Regions from separate parts of the Mesorhizobium sp. P3_B5 genome, predicted to be linked through region 1. Evidence: riboswitches for the same ligand, from Rfam matches in the RefSeq annotation. Region 1 holds a riboswitch; the other holds the start of a gene.
The links. Region 1 has a riboswitch for cobalamin ahead of AC1DVW_RS18610 (DUF1636 family protein). Riboswitches for the same ligand answer to the same signal wherever they lie in the genome.
Positions count from the first base shown of each region.

Region 1 (6,631 bases):
GTTCCGCTCCTGTTTGATTTCCTTCACTTTTTACTCCACTTTTCTCTCCTGACATGGATCCCGCCAAAACCCTGCTAGCATGACCCGGAATCATCGGCTCCATTTGCTCGAAAATCATCAGAGTCTCGTCTCCCATGAAGGAAAAGATCTCGCTCGCCATGGCTCGCCGCATCGCGCTTGCGGCCCAGGGATTCAACGATACCCGCCCCACCAGCACGCCCGACCGCCGGCACTTCGCCCGCGTGCTTTCCCGCACCGGCCTGCTGCAGATCGATTCCGTCAGCGCCGTGGTGCGCGCTCACTATATGCCGCTCTATTCGCGCCTTGGCCCCTACCCGCTGACTTTGCTCGACAACGCCGCCGTGACGCGCAAGCGCACGGTCTTCGAATACTGGGCCCACGAAGCCTCCTTCCTGCCGGTCGAAACATACCCGCTGATGCGCTGGCGCATGCAGCGGGCCGAGAGCGGCGGCGAGATGTATCTGGGCCTGGCAAAATGGGGCCGCGAACACGCGGCCTATATCGAAGAGATCTATCGCCACGTCGTCGACCAGGGTCCGATTGCTGCCTCGGCGCTCGAGGGCCAGAAAGGCTCGGGCGGCTGGTGGGGCTGGAGCCATGCCAAGCATGCCTTCGAATGGCTGTTCTGGGCCGGCCGCATCACCACGGCACACCGCCGCGGCTTCGAGCGCTTCTATGACCTGCCGGAGCGCGTGCTGCCACAGGCGATCCTCGATCTGCCGGTGCCAGCCGCCGAGGATGCGCATCGCGAATTGCTGCGCATCTCCGCCCGCGCCCACGGCATCGCGATAGCAAGCGACCTGCGCGACTATTTCCGCCTGTCGCCGGCCGACATGAAGGGACGGCTGGAGGAACTGGTCGAGACCGGCGAACTTTTGCCTATGCGCGTCGAGGGCTGGGACAAGCCGGCCTATATGCACAAAGACGCCCGTTTGCCGCGCCGGATTGAGGCTCGGGCCTTGCTGGCGCCCTTCGATCCGGTCGTCTTCGAGCGGACGCGCACTGAAAACCTGTTCAACTTCCGCTACCGCATCGAGATCTACACGCCGGCCGACAAACGGCAGTACGGCTACTACGTCCTGCCCTTCCTGCTGGGAGACCGCATCGTCGCCCGCGTCGACCTCAAGGCCGACCGTCCCGCCAGCGTGCTGCGCGTCCACGCCGCCTACGCCGAGCCCGGCGCGCCGCCTGAGACTGCCGCAGAACTGTTCGAGGAATTGAAACTGATGCAGGGCTGGCTCGGCCTGGAGCGCATTGAAGTGACGCCAGCCGGCGACCTCGGACAGCCGCTCGCCGACATCACCGCGTCGTAGACGCGCGTTGACACGCCTGCATACACAAGCCTAAATCCGATCCAGACGGTCTCTTCTCTTCAAAGGGAGGGGCCAAGAGGGAATGCGGTGCGGGATTTCGATCCCAAATCCGCGGCTGTCCCCGCAACTGTAAGCGAAGAGCCTGGGCCGAAAACCACTGGGTAACACCGGGAAGGCGGCACCCAAGGCGATGACCCGCGAGCCAGGAGACCTGCCGTCTAGGACATAAAGTATCCGATCGCCTGGCGGGTTTTCCGGGCAAGGAGCCTGATTTGGAACGCGACAGCAGTTTTTCGGCTGAAACAGCGGATATTTTGTCCGGCGGCAACGATGATGCCTTGGCCGGCGTCACCGTCATCGTCTGCGCCTCCTGTCGTGACGAGACCGGCTCCGACGCCCATCCCCGCGCCGGCGAATTGCTGGCCGACGACACGCGCCGCGCCGCCGCGGATGACAAGATCCGCATCCGAACCGTCGAATGCCTCGGCAATTGCAAGCGCCGCCTCAGCGCAGCGATCCTGCGCGACGGCTGCTGGAGCTATGTCTTCGGCGACCTGACCGCGAGCAGCGGCGCCGATCTCGTCACCGGCGCCAAACTCTTCGCCACCTCGACCGACGGCCTCATTCCGTGGCGCGGCCGGCCCGAATCCCTCAAGCGCGGCCTCGTTGCCCGCATCCCTCCCCTCGACATGCTGAAGGACTGACTATGACCGCCAACCTCTCCCGCGTTCCCTGCACCGTCGTCACCGGCTTCCTCGGCGCCGGCAAGACGACGCTGGTCCGCCATCTCCTGGAAAACGCCGGCGGCAAACGCATTGCCATCATCGTCAACGAGTTCGGCGACATCGGCATCGACGGCGAAATCCTCAAAGGCTGCGGCATCGACACCTGCCCCGAGGAAAACATCGTCGAACTCGCCAATGGCTGCATCTGCTGCACCGTCGCCGACGATTTTGTGCCCGCACTCGACCAGATCCTCGCGCTGACGCCGAGGGTCGACCACATTCTGATCGAGACGTCCGGCCTCGCGCTGCCCAAGCCGCTGGTCCAGGCTTTCCAGTGGCCGTCAGTGAAGAGCCGGGTGACTGTCGACGGCGTCATCGCCGTGGTCGACGGCCCGGCGCTGGCCGAGGGCCGTGTCGCTAACGACATGGACGCCCTGCAGGCGCAGCGCGCCAAGGACGAGACGCTCGACCATGACGACCCGGTCGAGGAAGTGTTCGAGGACCAGATCGCCTGCGCCGACCTGATCATCCTGTCGAAGAGCGATTTGATGGACGCCGCCGGCTCGGCCCGCGCCAACGCCATCATCAACGAACACTCCGCCCGCGCCGTGAAGATCGTGCCGACCTCGCATGGCAAAGTCGATCCCTCGGTCCTGCTCGGGCTCGGCCTTGCCGTCGAAGACGACATCGAGAACCGCAAGTCCCATCATGACGGCGCATTCGACCACGAACATGACGACTTCGACACGTTCATTGTCGACATTGCCTCGATCGCCAGTCCGGACGAGCTGGCAAAGCGCGTCGCCACTGCCGCGGAGCAGGAAAACGTGTTGCGCGTCAAAGGCTTCGTCGATGTCGGTGGCAAGCCGATGCGGCTCTTGCTGCAGGCTGTCGGGCCGCGCGTCAATCACTATTACGACCGCGCCTGGACTGCTGCCGATGACCGTCGCTCGCGCCTCGTCGTCATCGGCCTGAAGGGGCTGAACCGCCCGGCAATCGAGCGTATACTCGCCGGCTGATCTCAGGCACGAGCCGCGATGCACATCCTCACCACCACATCCGCCTCGCTCGACGATCTCGCCGAGCCTGTCGATCTCCGGCAGACGCCGGCGGATATCGTGGCGCTGTCCTTCACCGACAGCGATCTTGCCGGACTGGCGGCGGCATGGAAGGCCGATGCCGGCCGTTTGCCCTCGATGCGGCTGGCAGCGCTGCGCGACCTGCGCCATCCGATGTCCGTCGACCTGTGGGTCGACAGTGTAGCCCAACACGCCAAGGTCATCCTGGTTCGCATTCTCGGCGGTTACGACTGGTGGCGCTATGGCTGCGACCAGCTTGCCGCGACCGCCCGAGCGCACGGCATCAAACTGGCGCTGTTGCCCGGCGAAAGCCACGACGAGGATCTCAGGCTGATCGAAGCCTCGACGCTGCGGCGCGAAGAGCTCGATGCATTGCTGGGCTATTTCCGCGAGGGCGGCCCGGCGAATATGAGCGCGCTGGTACAGCGGTTGGCGCGGCTGGCTGGGCAAGATACGGCGGTCGCCGAGCCTGTCCCTGTGCCGAAAGCCGGCTACTACGAACCCGGACGCGGTGTCGTCCCCCTCCCCCTTGAGGGGAGGGTCCGGCCGCAGGCCGAGGGTGGGGTCGCCCGTGACGCACGCCGACCTAAGGAAACGCCACATCCAGTCGTACCGACCCCACCCGGCCGTGCGGGCCACCCTCCCCTCGAGGGGGAGGGAGACGCCGCACCTGTCATCCCCATCCTCTTCTATCGCTCGATGCTGCTGGCTGCCGATGTCGCGCCCATCGATGCCCTTTTCGACGCGCTCCGCCAGCGCGGCATCACCCCGGTCCCCATCTTCGTCTCCAGCCTCAAGGACCCGACGTCACTGGCCTTTGTCGAGACCGCGCTCGCAACGCTCAAGCCCGCCGCCATCATCGCCGCCACCGCCTTCGCCTCCGGCGCCGAGCCCGGCGTCGAAACCCTGTTCGACCGCGCCGGCGTGACCGTCTTCCAGGTCATCGTGGCGACGACCCGCCGCGACACCTGGCAAAACAACCAACGTGGCCTCGCCCCCGCCGACCTCGCCATGCATGTCGTGCTGCCGGAGCTTGATGGCCGCATCCTCGCCGGCGCCATTTCCTTCAAGGGCGAGAGCGAGACCGACCCGGCACTGGCCTTCCGCGCCTTGGCCAACCGACCAGAGCCCGACCGCGTAGCGCAGGTAGCAAACCGCATCGAAGCTTTTGTTCGCCTGCAGCAAGCGCCACGCGCGACGCGCAAGCTCGCCATCCTGATCCCCGACTATCCCAGCGCACCCGGCCGCACCGGCTATGCCGTCGGCCTCGACGTGCCGTCCAGCGTGCTCGCCATGCTGCACGACCTGAGGCAACAGGGCTACGCCGTTGAAGGGATTCCGCAAACGCCGCGCGAGTTGCTGCAGATGCTGGAGCGGAGTGGCGCCGGGCTGGGGCTGGATGAGTATCGTACCTTTTCGACGGAGCTGCCCACAGCGGCAATTGCAGCGGTAGATGCGGCGTGGGGCGCTCCTTCACCCTCCCCCTTGTGGGGAGGGTCGGTTCGCGACATTCGCGAAGCGGATGGCGCGAAACGGGGTGGGGGTAGCGGCGCACCACCCCCACCCGGCCCTGCGGGCCACCCTCCCCACAAGGGGGAGGGTAAGAGCGCTTTCCCCTTCCGCGCTGCGACCTTCGGCAACATCACCGTGGCCCTCGCCCCCGATCGGGGCCGCTCGGCCGATCGCCGCGCCGATTACCACGACCCGACCCTGCCGCCGCGCCACGAACTGATCGCTTTCGGCCTGTGGCTGCGCAAGTCGCTGGGCGTCCTTGCCCTCATCCATGTCGGCGCCCATGGCACGCTGGAGTGGCTGCCCGGCAAGACCGTAGCGCTCAGCGAAACCTGCTTTCCCGAGATCGTCACCGGCCCGCTGCCCGTCATCTATCCCTTCATCGTCTCCAACCCGGGCGAAGCCGCACAGGCCAAGCGGCGCATTGCCGCCGTCACCCTTGGTCATCTGCCGCCGCCCTTGGCTGGCGCCGGGCTGGACGAAAACCAGCACAGGCTGGAGCGGCTGGTCGATGAGTACGCCCAGGCCGACGGGCTCGACCGCCGCCGCCGCGACCGGCTGGCCAAGCTGATTGTCGAGACCGCGCAAAAGACCGGCCTTGCTTCCGAGGCCGGCGTTGCCAAAAGCGACGCGCCCGACGAAGCGCTGCGCCGCATCGACGCCTGGCTCTGCGACCTCAAGGATTTCGCCATCAAGGACGGCCTGCATATCTATGGCCGCTCGCCCGAGGGCGAGGCCGATCCGCTGCGCAAACAAAGCGCGGCGACCGAGAAGGCAGCGCTCGTCGCTGCCCTCGATGGTCGCCATGTCGCTGCCGGACCTGCCGGCGCGCCGGCGCGCGGCCGGCGCGACGTGCTACCCACCGGCCGCAATCTGTTCACGTCGGACCCGCGCACCATGCCGACGCCTACAGCCTATGATCTGGGCAAGGCAGCGGCGGAAGAAGTTGTGCGCAGCTACATGCAATCGCATGGCGACTGGCCGCGCTCGCTGGTCATCGACCTCTGGGGCTCGGCCTCACTGCGCACCGGCGGCGAAGAGATCGCGCAAGGCCTGGCGCTGATGGGCTGCCGGCCGCAATGGGATTCGGCGACCGGCCGCATCACCGGCATCGAGGTGCAGCCGCCGGCAGCGCTCGGCCGCCCGCGCGTCGATGTCACCTGGCGCATATCGGGCCTGTTCCGCGACATGTTCCCGACCCAGATCGCGCTGATCGACGCCGCCGCCAACGCCGTCGCCACCCGCGACGAGGACGCGTCGGAAAACCCGCTCGCCGCCAGAACCCGCGCTGACGGCAGGATCAGCCCGCGCATTTTCGGCACCTCACCCGGCACCTACGGCGCCGGCGTCGAAGACCTGTTGTCGAGCGGCGACTGGGCGGCGCGCGAAGAGATCGGCCGCGCCTATCTCGACGCGACATCGCATGCCTATGGCGGCGCCGACGGCGAAGGCATCGCCTCCCCCGGCGCCTTCGAAGGGCGTATCGCCGAGGCCGATCTTCTCGTCCATACCGGCGATGACCCCGGCCGCGACATCCTCGAAGGCTCCGCCGATGTCGCCTTCATAGGCGGCTTTTCGGCAGCCCTGGCCGCCCTCGGCAAGAATGCCGACGTCATCGTGCTCGACACCACCGACCCGCAAAAGCCGAAGCCGCGCTCGATCAGTGAGGCGGTGGCGCGGGTGGTGCGCGCCCGTGCGGTCAATCCGCGCTTCATAACAGGCCAGATGCGCCACGGCCCGCGCGGCGCTTCGGAATTCGCCGAGACGGTCGACCGTCTGGTCGGCTTCGCCGAAACCACGAATGCCATATCGGGCGCGCTGATCGAGGCCGTGCATGACGCTTATCTCGGCGACCCCGAGGTTCGCGCCTTCATCCTGCGCGAGAACCCGGCCGCCGCGAAGATCATCGCCGAACGTTTCCTGTCGGCACGGCGGCGCGGCCTCTGGCATCCCTTGCGCAATTCCATCGACGACGATCTGG
Region 1 covers NZ_JBFUGR010000006.1:414,077-420,707, forward strand. Annotated here, with positions in the region: gene AC1DVW_RS18605 (winged helix-turn-helix domain-containing protein) at 135-1,334, shown strand; cobalamin riboswitch at 1,364-1,567, shown strand; gene AC1DVW_RS18610 (DUF1636 family protein) at 1,607-2,038, shown strand; gene cobW (cobalamin biosynthesis protein CobW) at 2,041-3,078, shown strand; gene cobN (cobaltochelatase subunit CobN) at 3,097-6,631, shown strand, end outside.

Region 2 (6,631 bases), on a different contig from region 1:
CGGCGCAGGGCTGGCCAACATCGATCTCGGCGGCCGCGCGCTGCAGCCATTACCGGGGCACGGGTTTTCAGGACAGACTGGCGCCGGCTCTATCCGTCTTGGCGGCTACGGCGCCTGGTTCGGGCGTATCGACTGAATTTGCTAGAAGAATTCACTGGGAGGAAATCATGGCCGATGTCACGCTAAGACAAGTGAAAAAATCATATGGCAATCTGCACATTCTGCACGGCATCGATCTCGACATAAAGTCGGGCGAGTTCATCGTCTTCGTCGGCCCTTCGGGTTGCGGCAAGTCGACCTTGCTGCGGTCCATCGCCGGATTGGAGGAAATCACCTCCGGCGAGCTCAAGATCGCCGGCGAGGTGGTCAACGACGTGCCGCCGTCGAAGCGGGGCATCGCCATGGTGTTCCAGTCCTACGCGCTCTACCCGCACATGACCGTCTACGACAACATGGCGTTCTCGATGAAGATCGGCAAAGAGAACAAGGCCGAGATAGACCGGCGCGTGCGCCAGGCGGCGGAAATCCTGCAGCTGACCAAATATCTCGACCGCTTGCCCAAGGCGATGTCGGGCGGCCAGCGCCAGCGCGTCGCCATCGGCCGCGCGATCGTGCGCAATCCAAAAGTGTTCCTGTTCGACGAGCCGCTGTCCAACCTTGATGCGGCACTGCGCGTCGCCACCCGCATCGAGATCGCCAAGCTCAAGGAATCGATGCCTAACACGACGATGATCTACGTCACCCATGACCAGGTCGAGGCGATGACGCTAGCCGACCGCATCGTGGTGCTCAAGGAAGGTCATATCGAGCAGGTCGGCACGCCAATGGACCTCTACAAGAAACCGGGCAATCTGTTCGTTGCCCAGTTTATCGGTTCGCCGGCCATGAACATCCTGCCGGCGACGATCGAAACAACCGGCAATTCGACTGTCGTCAGCCATGTCGGCGGCCGCAAGGCGACAGTGCCAATCACCACGCCGACTTCAGCGAAGGGCGCTGCGGTGAGCTTCGGTGTTCGGCCGGAGGATCTGGTGGTCTCCACCGGCGCCGATTATCTTTTCGAGGGCAAGGTGGACTATGTCGAGCAGCTCGGCGAGGTTCAGCTCATCTATGTCGACATCGGCCGCGCCGACCTGCCGCTGGTGACCAAGCTGCCCGGCAATGTCGAGGTCAAGCGCGGGGCGACGCTGCGGCTGAGCGCCGATGGCGGTGACCTGCATATCTTCGATGCAGACGGACATTCCTTCGCACTGCACAAGCCGGAAGCAAAGGCGGCTTGAGGCCGACCGGTCCGTATCAACAAAAAAGAGCGGCGGGCCTGGCCCGCCGCTCTTTTTTCTGGAGATCGACTTCGGCTTTTAGCGGCCGAAGAGGTTCCGGTCGCTGCCCTGAGGGGCCGACTTCTGGACGTCACCCGACGAGTTCAGCAGCTTGTAAACCGGCGAGCCGGTGTCGCGTACCGAAGACGTCTTTGTGTTGTCGACGTTGACGGTCGCCTGCTTGCTGATGTCGGTCCCGCCAACGCTGTCGTTGTGGGCATAGGCGCTGCCGGCGGCAATCATGAGGGCGGCGGCGGCAAGAACAATCTTCTTCATTTTAAGTCTCCTGAATTTTCGTATTCCAGCAAGCGGCAATGCATTTTGCCGGGATCGGCTTAGTTGTGACCGAAGAGGTTACGGTCGCTGCCCTGAACGACGGGCTGCTTGTCAGCCGGAGCCGACTTCTGAATGGAAGCGGTGTACGAGCTGTCGACAGCCGGGACGGCCTGGTTGGCGCCGAAGTGGTCGCTACCATTGGCGAAGGCGCTGCCGGTGATGGCCAGAACGGCGACGGCAGTGAGAACAATCTTTTTCATTTTTAGTACTCCAGTATCTTAGTTCATCAGTCCGTCTAGCGGCGTGTCTTGGAAGGAATTCGCATCGTTCGGACAGCCCCGATGTGGGTGAGGCCAGCGCCTGTTTCCAATCACGAAGTTGTTCCGCGTGGACCATGGCTCTGCACCTTGAAATTGTACCAGAGCCTCCTACACTTTCTATTTTAGTGAATATTTTCAATTCGTTATGCTGTGCCGCCCGTGAGCCAGCTGACGAATTGGCAAACCAGCGTTCACACCGTCCTGCACGCTCTGTCAACAGAAACGAACCGTTCGGTTCGATTTTAGAAACTGCTAATAGTCACTTTTCGAAACCGTTAACTGTTTTTAGCGCCGCCGCAGGTCGAATCCGATGCGCGAAGCGGGCGGGTCACGGCCGGTGAAAGGCTGGGTTCGCGTCACAAATCCTGGCCGGTGCATTTCGCCTATGGTGTCGCGCTGCATGGATGCGATGTCGCTTTCATGCCGATGGCGCGGCCGCTGTCGTGATTAGATGATGGCATCTCAGGTGCCGCTTCGTGACGATGAAGCGGAGAATTGGGAAGCCGGTCAAAACCCGGCGCTGCCCCCGCAACGGTGGTGGAGTTCAAGTCGCAACGGGAGACCACTGGGCCACAGGCCTGGGAAGGTGTCGCGACCGTCCGCAAGGACACTCCAGAGCCCGGAAACCAGCCCGAAATAGCTAGACTCGACTGATCGCGGTGGGCGGTCAAGAGGTGGATGGTGCATGCCGGCCTTGTCGCCGGATTGCGATCGGTCTTTCCTCCATCACCACCAAGTTCAGTCCTTTGAAGATGAGGACAGGACATGGATGCGCGCAACGACATGCTGAGGCTCTTGCACAGCCGTAGGGACGGCTACTCGCTCGAGCAGCCCTTCTATACCGATCCCGACTACTTCAAGCTCGACATGGAGCTGATCTGGTATCGCGACTGGCTGTTCATCGGTCATGATTGCGAACTGCCGAAGCCGGGCAGCTACATCACCGCCCAGGTCGGCGACTATCCGGTGGTGCTGGTCCGCGACCAGCAAGGCAAGATCAACGCGTTTCACAATTCCTGCCGCCATCGCGGCAGCCGCGTCTGCAACGCAGAGAAAGGCACTGCGGCCAAGCTCGTCTGCCCCTATCACCAGTGGACCTACGAACTGGACGGCAGGCTTTTGTTCGCAAGGCAGATGGCCGAGGGTTTCGACAAGAGCCAGTTCAGCCTGAAGCCGGTGGCGTGCGAAAGTGTCGGCGGCTACATCTTCATCTGCCTGGCCAGGGAGCCGGCGGACTTCGCGCCGATGCGCGCCATGATCGAGCCTTATCTGTTGCCGCACCGGCTGCGCGAGGCAAAGGTCGCCTTCGAATCGACCATCGTCGAGAAGGGCAACTGGAAGCTGGTCTGGGAGAACAACCGCGAGTGCTATCACTGCGCCGGCAACCATCCGGAACTGTGCAAGACTTTCCCGGAAGCACCGACCGTCACCGGCGTGCAGGGTGCCGACAGCGACCCGGAAATGCTGGCGCACTGGGCGAAATGCGAGGCGGCGGGCCTGCCGAGCAAGTTCCGCATCGATACCGCCGGACAGTTTCGCGCCACCCGCGCGCCGCTGCTGCGCGATGCCGTCAGCTATACGATGAACGGCAAGCGCGCGGTGAAGAAGAACCTTTCCGACAGCGTTTCGGCCGACCGCATCGGCACCTTGATGCACTACCACTACCCGACGACCTGGAACCACATCCTCATCGACCACGCCGTTACCTTCCGCGTGCTGCCGATCAGCGCCACGGAGACGGCGGTGACGACGAAATGGCTGGTCCACAAGGATGCGGTCGAAGGCGTCGACTACGACCTTGCCGAGCTCACCCATGTCTGGACCGAGACCAACGACCAGGACCGGCGCATCGTCGAGGAGAACGCCTTCGGCATCCTGTCGCCGGCCTATGAGCCTGGCCCCTATTCGGAGTTGCATGAGGGCGGCGTGATCCAGTTCGTCGACTGGTATGCCCGCTTCATCGGACCGCGCCTTGCCGAGGGCGGCCGGCCCGCGCTGCGCAGCGTTGCCTGAGAAAGGGTGAAGGGATGAATGCGATGACGGACCTCGGGCTCTACCGCCATCTCGACGAGATGGCGCCCTGGAACGACAGGCTGCAGGTGTTGGAAGTGATCGGCGTCAGCGACGAGGCGCCGGAGGTGAAGACCTTCACCTTCCGCTCCGACAACCAGACATGGTTTCGCTACAAGCCGGGACAGTTCGTGACGCTGGAACTGCCGACCACTGAGGGCCCTTTGATGCGGACCTATACGCTGTCGTCGTCGCCGTCGCGGCCGTTCTCGATCGCGGTGACGGTGAAAGCCCAGGCCGGCAGCATCGGCACGCGCTGGATGTTCGATCATCTGAAGCCCGGCGTTCACGTGAAGGCCTATGGGCCGGCGGGCGACTTTTCGCTGCACAGCCACCCGGCGGCCAAATACCTGTTCATTTCGGCCGGCTCCGGCGTGACGCCGATGATGTCGATGCTGCGCTGGCTGAACGACTGCGCGCCATGGACCGATGTCGGCTTCGTCAACTGCGCGCGGCGGCCCGAGGAGATCATCTTCCGCAAGGAACTCGAACTGCTGGGAAGCCGCATGCCGGGCCTGTCGCTCGGCTTCATGATCGAGGAGCGCTCCAGCCGTGAGGGTTGGTTCGGTCATATGGGGCGGATCGACGCGATCCGGCTGCCGCTGCTGGCGCCGGACTTCCGCGAGCGCGAAATCTTCTGCTGCGGCCCGGACCCGTTCATGCGCGCGGTGCGGCAGATGCTGGAGGCCTCCGGCTTCGACATGGCCTATTACCACCAGGAGAGTTTTGCGGCTCCCGCTGTGGAAGAAGTCCCGGCTCCGTTCACATCGCCGGCTGGGATCGAAGTGCCTGCCGACACTGTTACGCCGGTTCGCTTCTCGCTTTCGGATGTCGACGCCGAATGCGTTGCCGGCCAGACCGTGCTGCAGACGGCGCGCGCTTCTGGTGTGAGAATCCCTGCAGCGTGCGAGTTCGGCCTGTGCGGAACCTGCAAGGTGAAGAAGGTTTCAGGCGAGGTCGAGATGAGCCACAATGGCGGCATTCTCGATCACGAGATCGATGACGGCTTTATCCTTGCCTGTTGCTCGCGGCCGCTGTCGGCGCTCGAGATCGAGGCCTGACAGGACCGCGGATTGGCCGCTTGCCTTTGCATGCCGGCCTGACCCTGGCCGGCGCTCCGTCTTGCCAAAGAACGGCCAAGTGGCTAGACGCTTTTCCAGGGCAAGGCGAACCGCAGCGACCGGTGATCGCTTCCGGGCAGCCTGGTGTGGGGACGTTTGATGGAGCAATTGGTCTACGCGGTCGCAAGCAAGGACATCGTTTTCGAGTCCTTTGACGGCGAAGCCGTAGTCCTCGATCTTTCGAACGGGAAATATTTCGGCTTCTCCGATTCGGGCAGCGGGGTCTGGCAGGCGCTGTCGTCCGGTGTTGGCGCCCACGCACTGGTCGGACAAGCGGCTGGCGGGGCCACAATAAAGTCAGCCGAGCTCGACCGCTTCATTTCCCAACTGCTCGAATTCGGCTTGCTCGTGCGTGCGGCCGATGCAGCCGCGCAACCCATCTCGGGCTCCCTGCTGGCCCAACTCGCCGGCAGCAGCGAGCCGCTCAAGGTCGACATCCATGACGACCTTGCCGATCTCATTCTTGTCGACCCGATCCACGAGGTCGAGGAACCTCTCGGTTGGCCGGCGGTCAAGCCGGCGCCCTGAAACCACCCAAGTAGCCCGGTCGGGCAACGCTGGAAGTCAGCCATGCCAGGCGTCACCCTTCAAACCCTGACCGACTATGCCCGTCACGTGCTGGCGGCGGCGGAAAGCGCGGCTGAGCGCTATCCGGTCACCACCACGGTCCGCTTGCCGCGGCTGGACCTGACGGCGCATCTCAGCCCCGGCGCCTTGGCCGAAGCTGTCGGCCATGGCCTCGTCCCTGCTCCCGACGACCAGCCGAGCGTGGGCGACTGCCGCATTTTCGTCGCCGATCCTGATGTTGAGGGCATCCCCGCCCCGGCGACATGGGGCCAAGCCGACTACACGCATCACGCCTTCGCCACGCAGCTGGCCGAAGCCGGATTGCGCGGCAGCTATTTCCATGACCTGGATTTCTGGCAGTTCTACGATCCCGAACGTCGCGTCGGCGCACAGCTGATGAGGTCCGCCGATGGGTTTCCGCCCTGGGAGCAAGGGGCGCCGCTGCGCGCCTTCCTGCATTGGGAGTATGCCGCGCGCGGCATGCGGCTTACCCATGCCGGTACGCTGGGCATTGGCGGCAAGGGCATGCTGTTCGCCGGCGCGGGTGGGGCGGGAAAATCGGGAACGGTTGTCGCCGGACTGCTCAACGGGCTCGACAGCGTCGGCGACGACTATGTGCTGATCGATACCGACAATGGGGTGACTGCCCACCCCTTGTTTGCCACGCTCAAGCAGGACCCGGAAGGTTTCCGGCGGCTGCAGCTCGAACGAAGGTTGAAGTCGCACGGTCCGCTGAACTGGCAAGGCAAGTATCCGTTTCACATCGATGACATCGCGGTCCGGCCAGTACCTGCAAGTCTGGACATCGTCGCGCTGGTGGTGCCACATATCAGCGGTGGTGAGACAAGCTCGATCATGCCGGTGTCGCGCAAGGACGCCATGATTGCGCTGGCGCCATCCGGAATCGCACAGATGCCGGGCGAACGGGAAAGCGGCTTTCGCTTTTTTGGCGAACTGA
Region 2 covers NZ_JBFUGR010000002.1:288,898-295,528, reverse strand. Annotated here, with positions in the region: gene bglA (beta-galactosidase BglA) at 1-136, shown strand, start outside; gene AC1DVW_RS06410 (ABC transporter ATP-binding protein) at 168-1,280, shown strand; gene AC1DVW_RS06405 (DUF680 domain-containing protein) at 1,359-1,595, opposite strand; gene AC1DVW_RS06400 (DUF680 domain-containing protein) at 1,655-1,855, opposite strand; cobalamin riboswitch at 2,363-2,564, shown strand; gene AC1DVW_RS06395 (aromatic ring-hydroxylating oxygenase subunit alpha) at 2,681-3,928, shown strand; gene AC1DVW_RS06390 (FAD-binding oxidoreductase) at 3,952-5,046, shown strand; gene AC1DVW_RS06385 (PqqD family protein) at 5,206-5,634, shown strand; gene AC1DVW_RS06380 (serine kinase) at 5,677-6,631, shown strand, end outside.
Region 2: it holds a riboswitch for cobalamin, as region 1 does, so the genes downstream of both, AC1DVW_RS06395 (aromatic ring-hydroxylating oxygenase subunit alpha) here and AC1DVW_RS18610 (DUF1636 family protein) in region 1, are expected to answer to the same signal.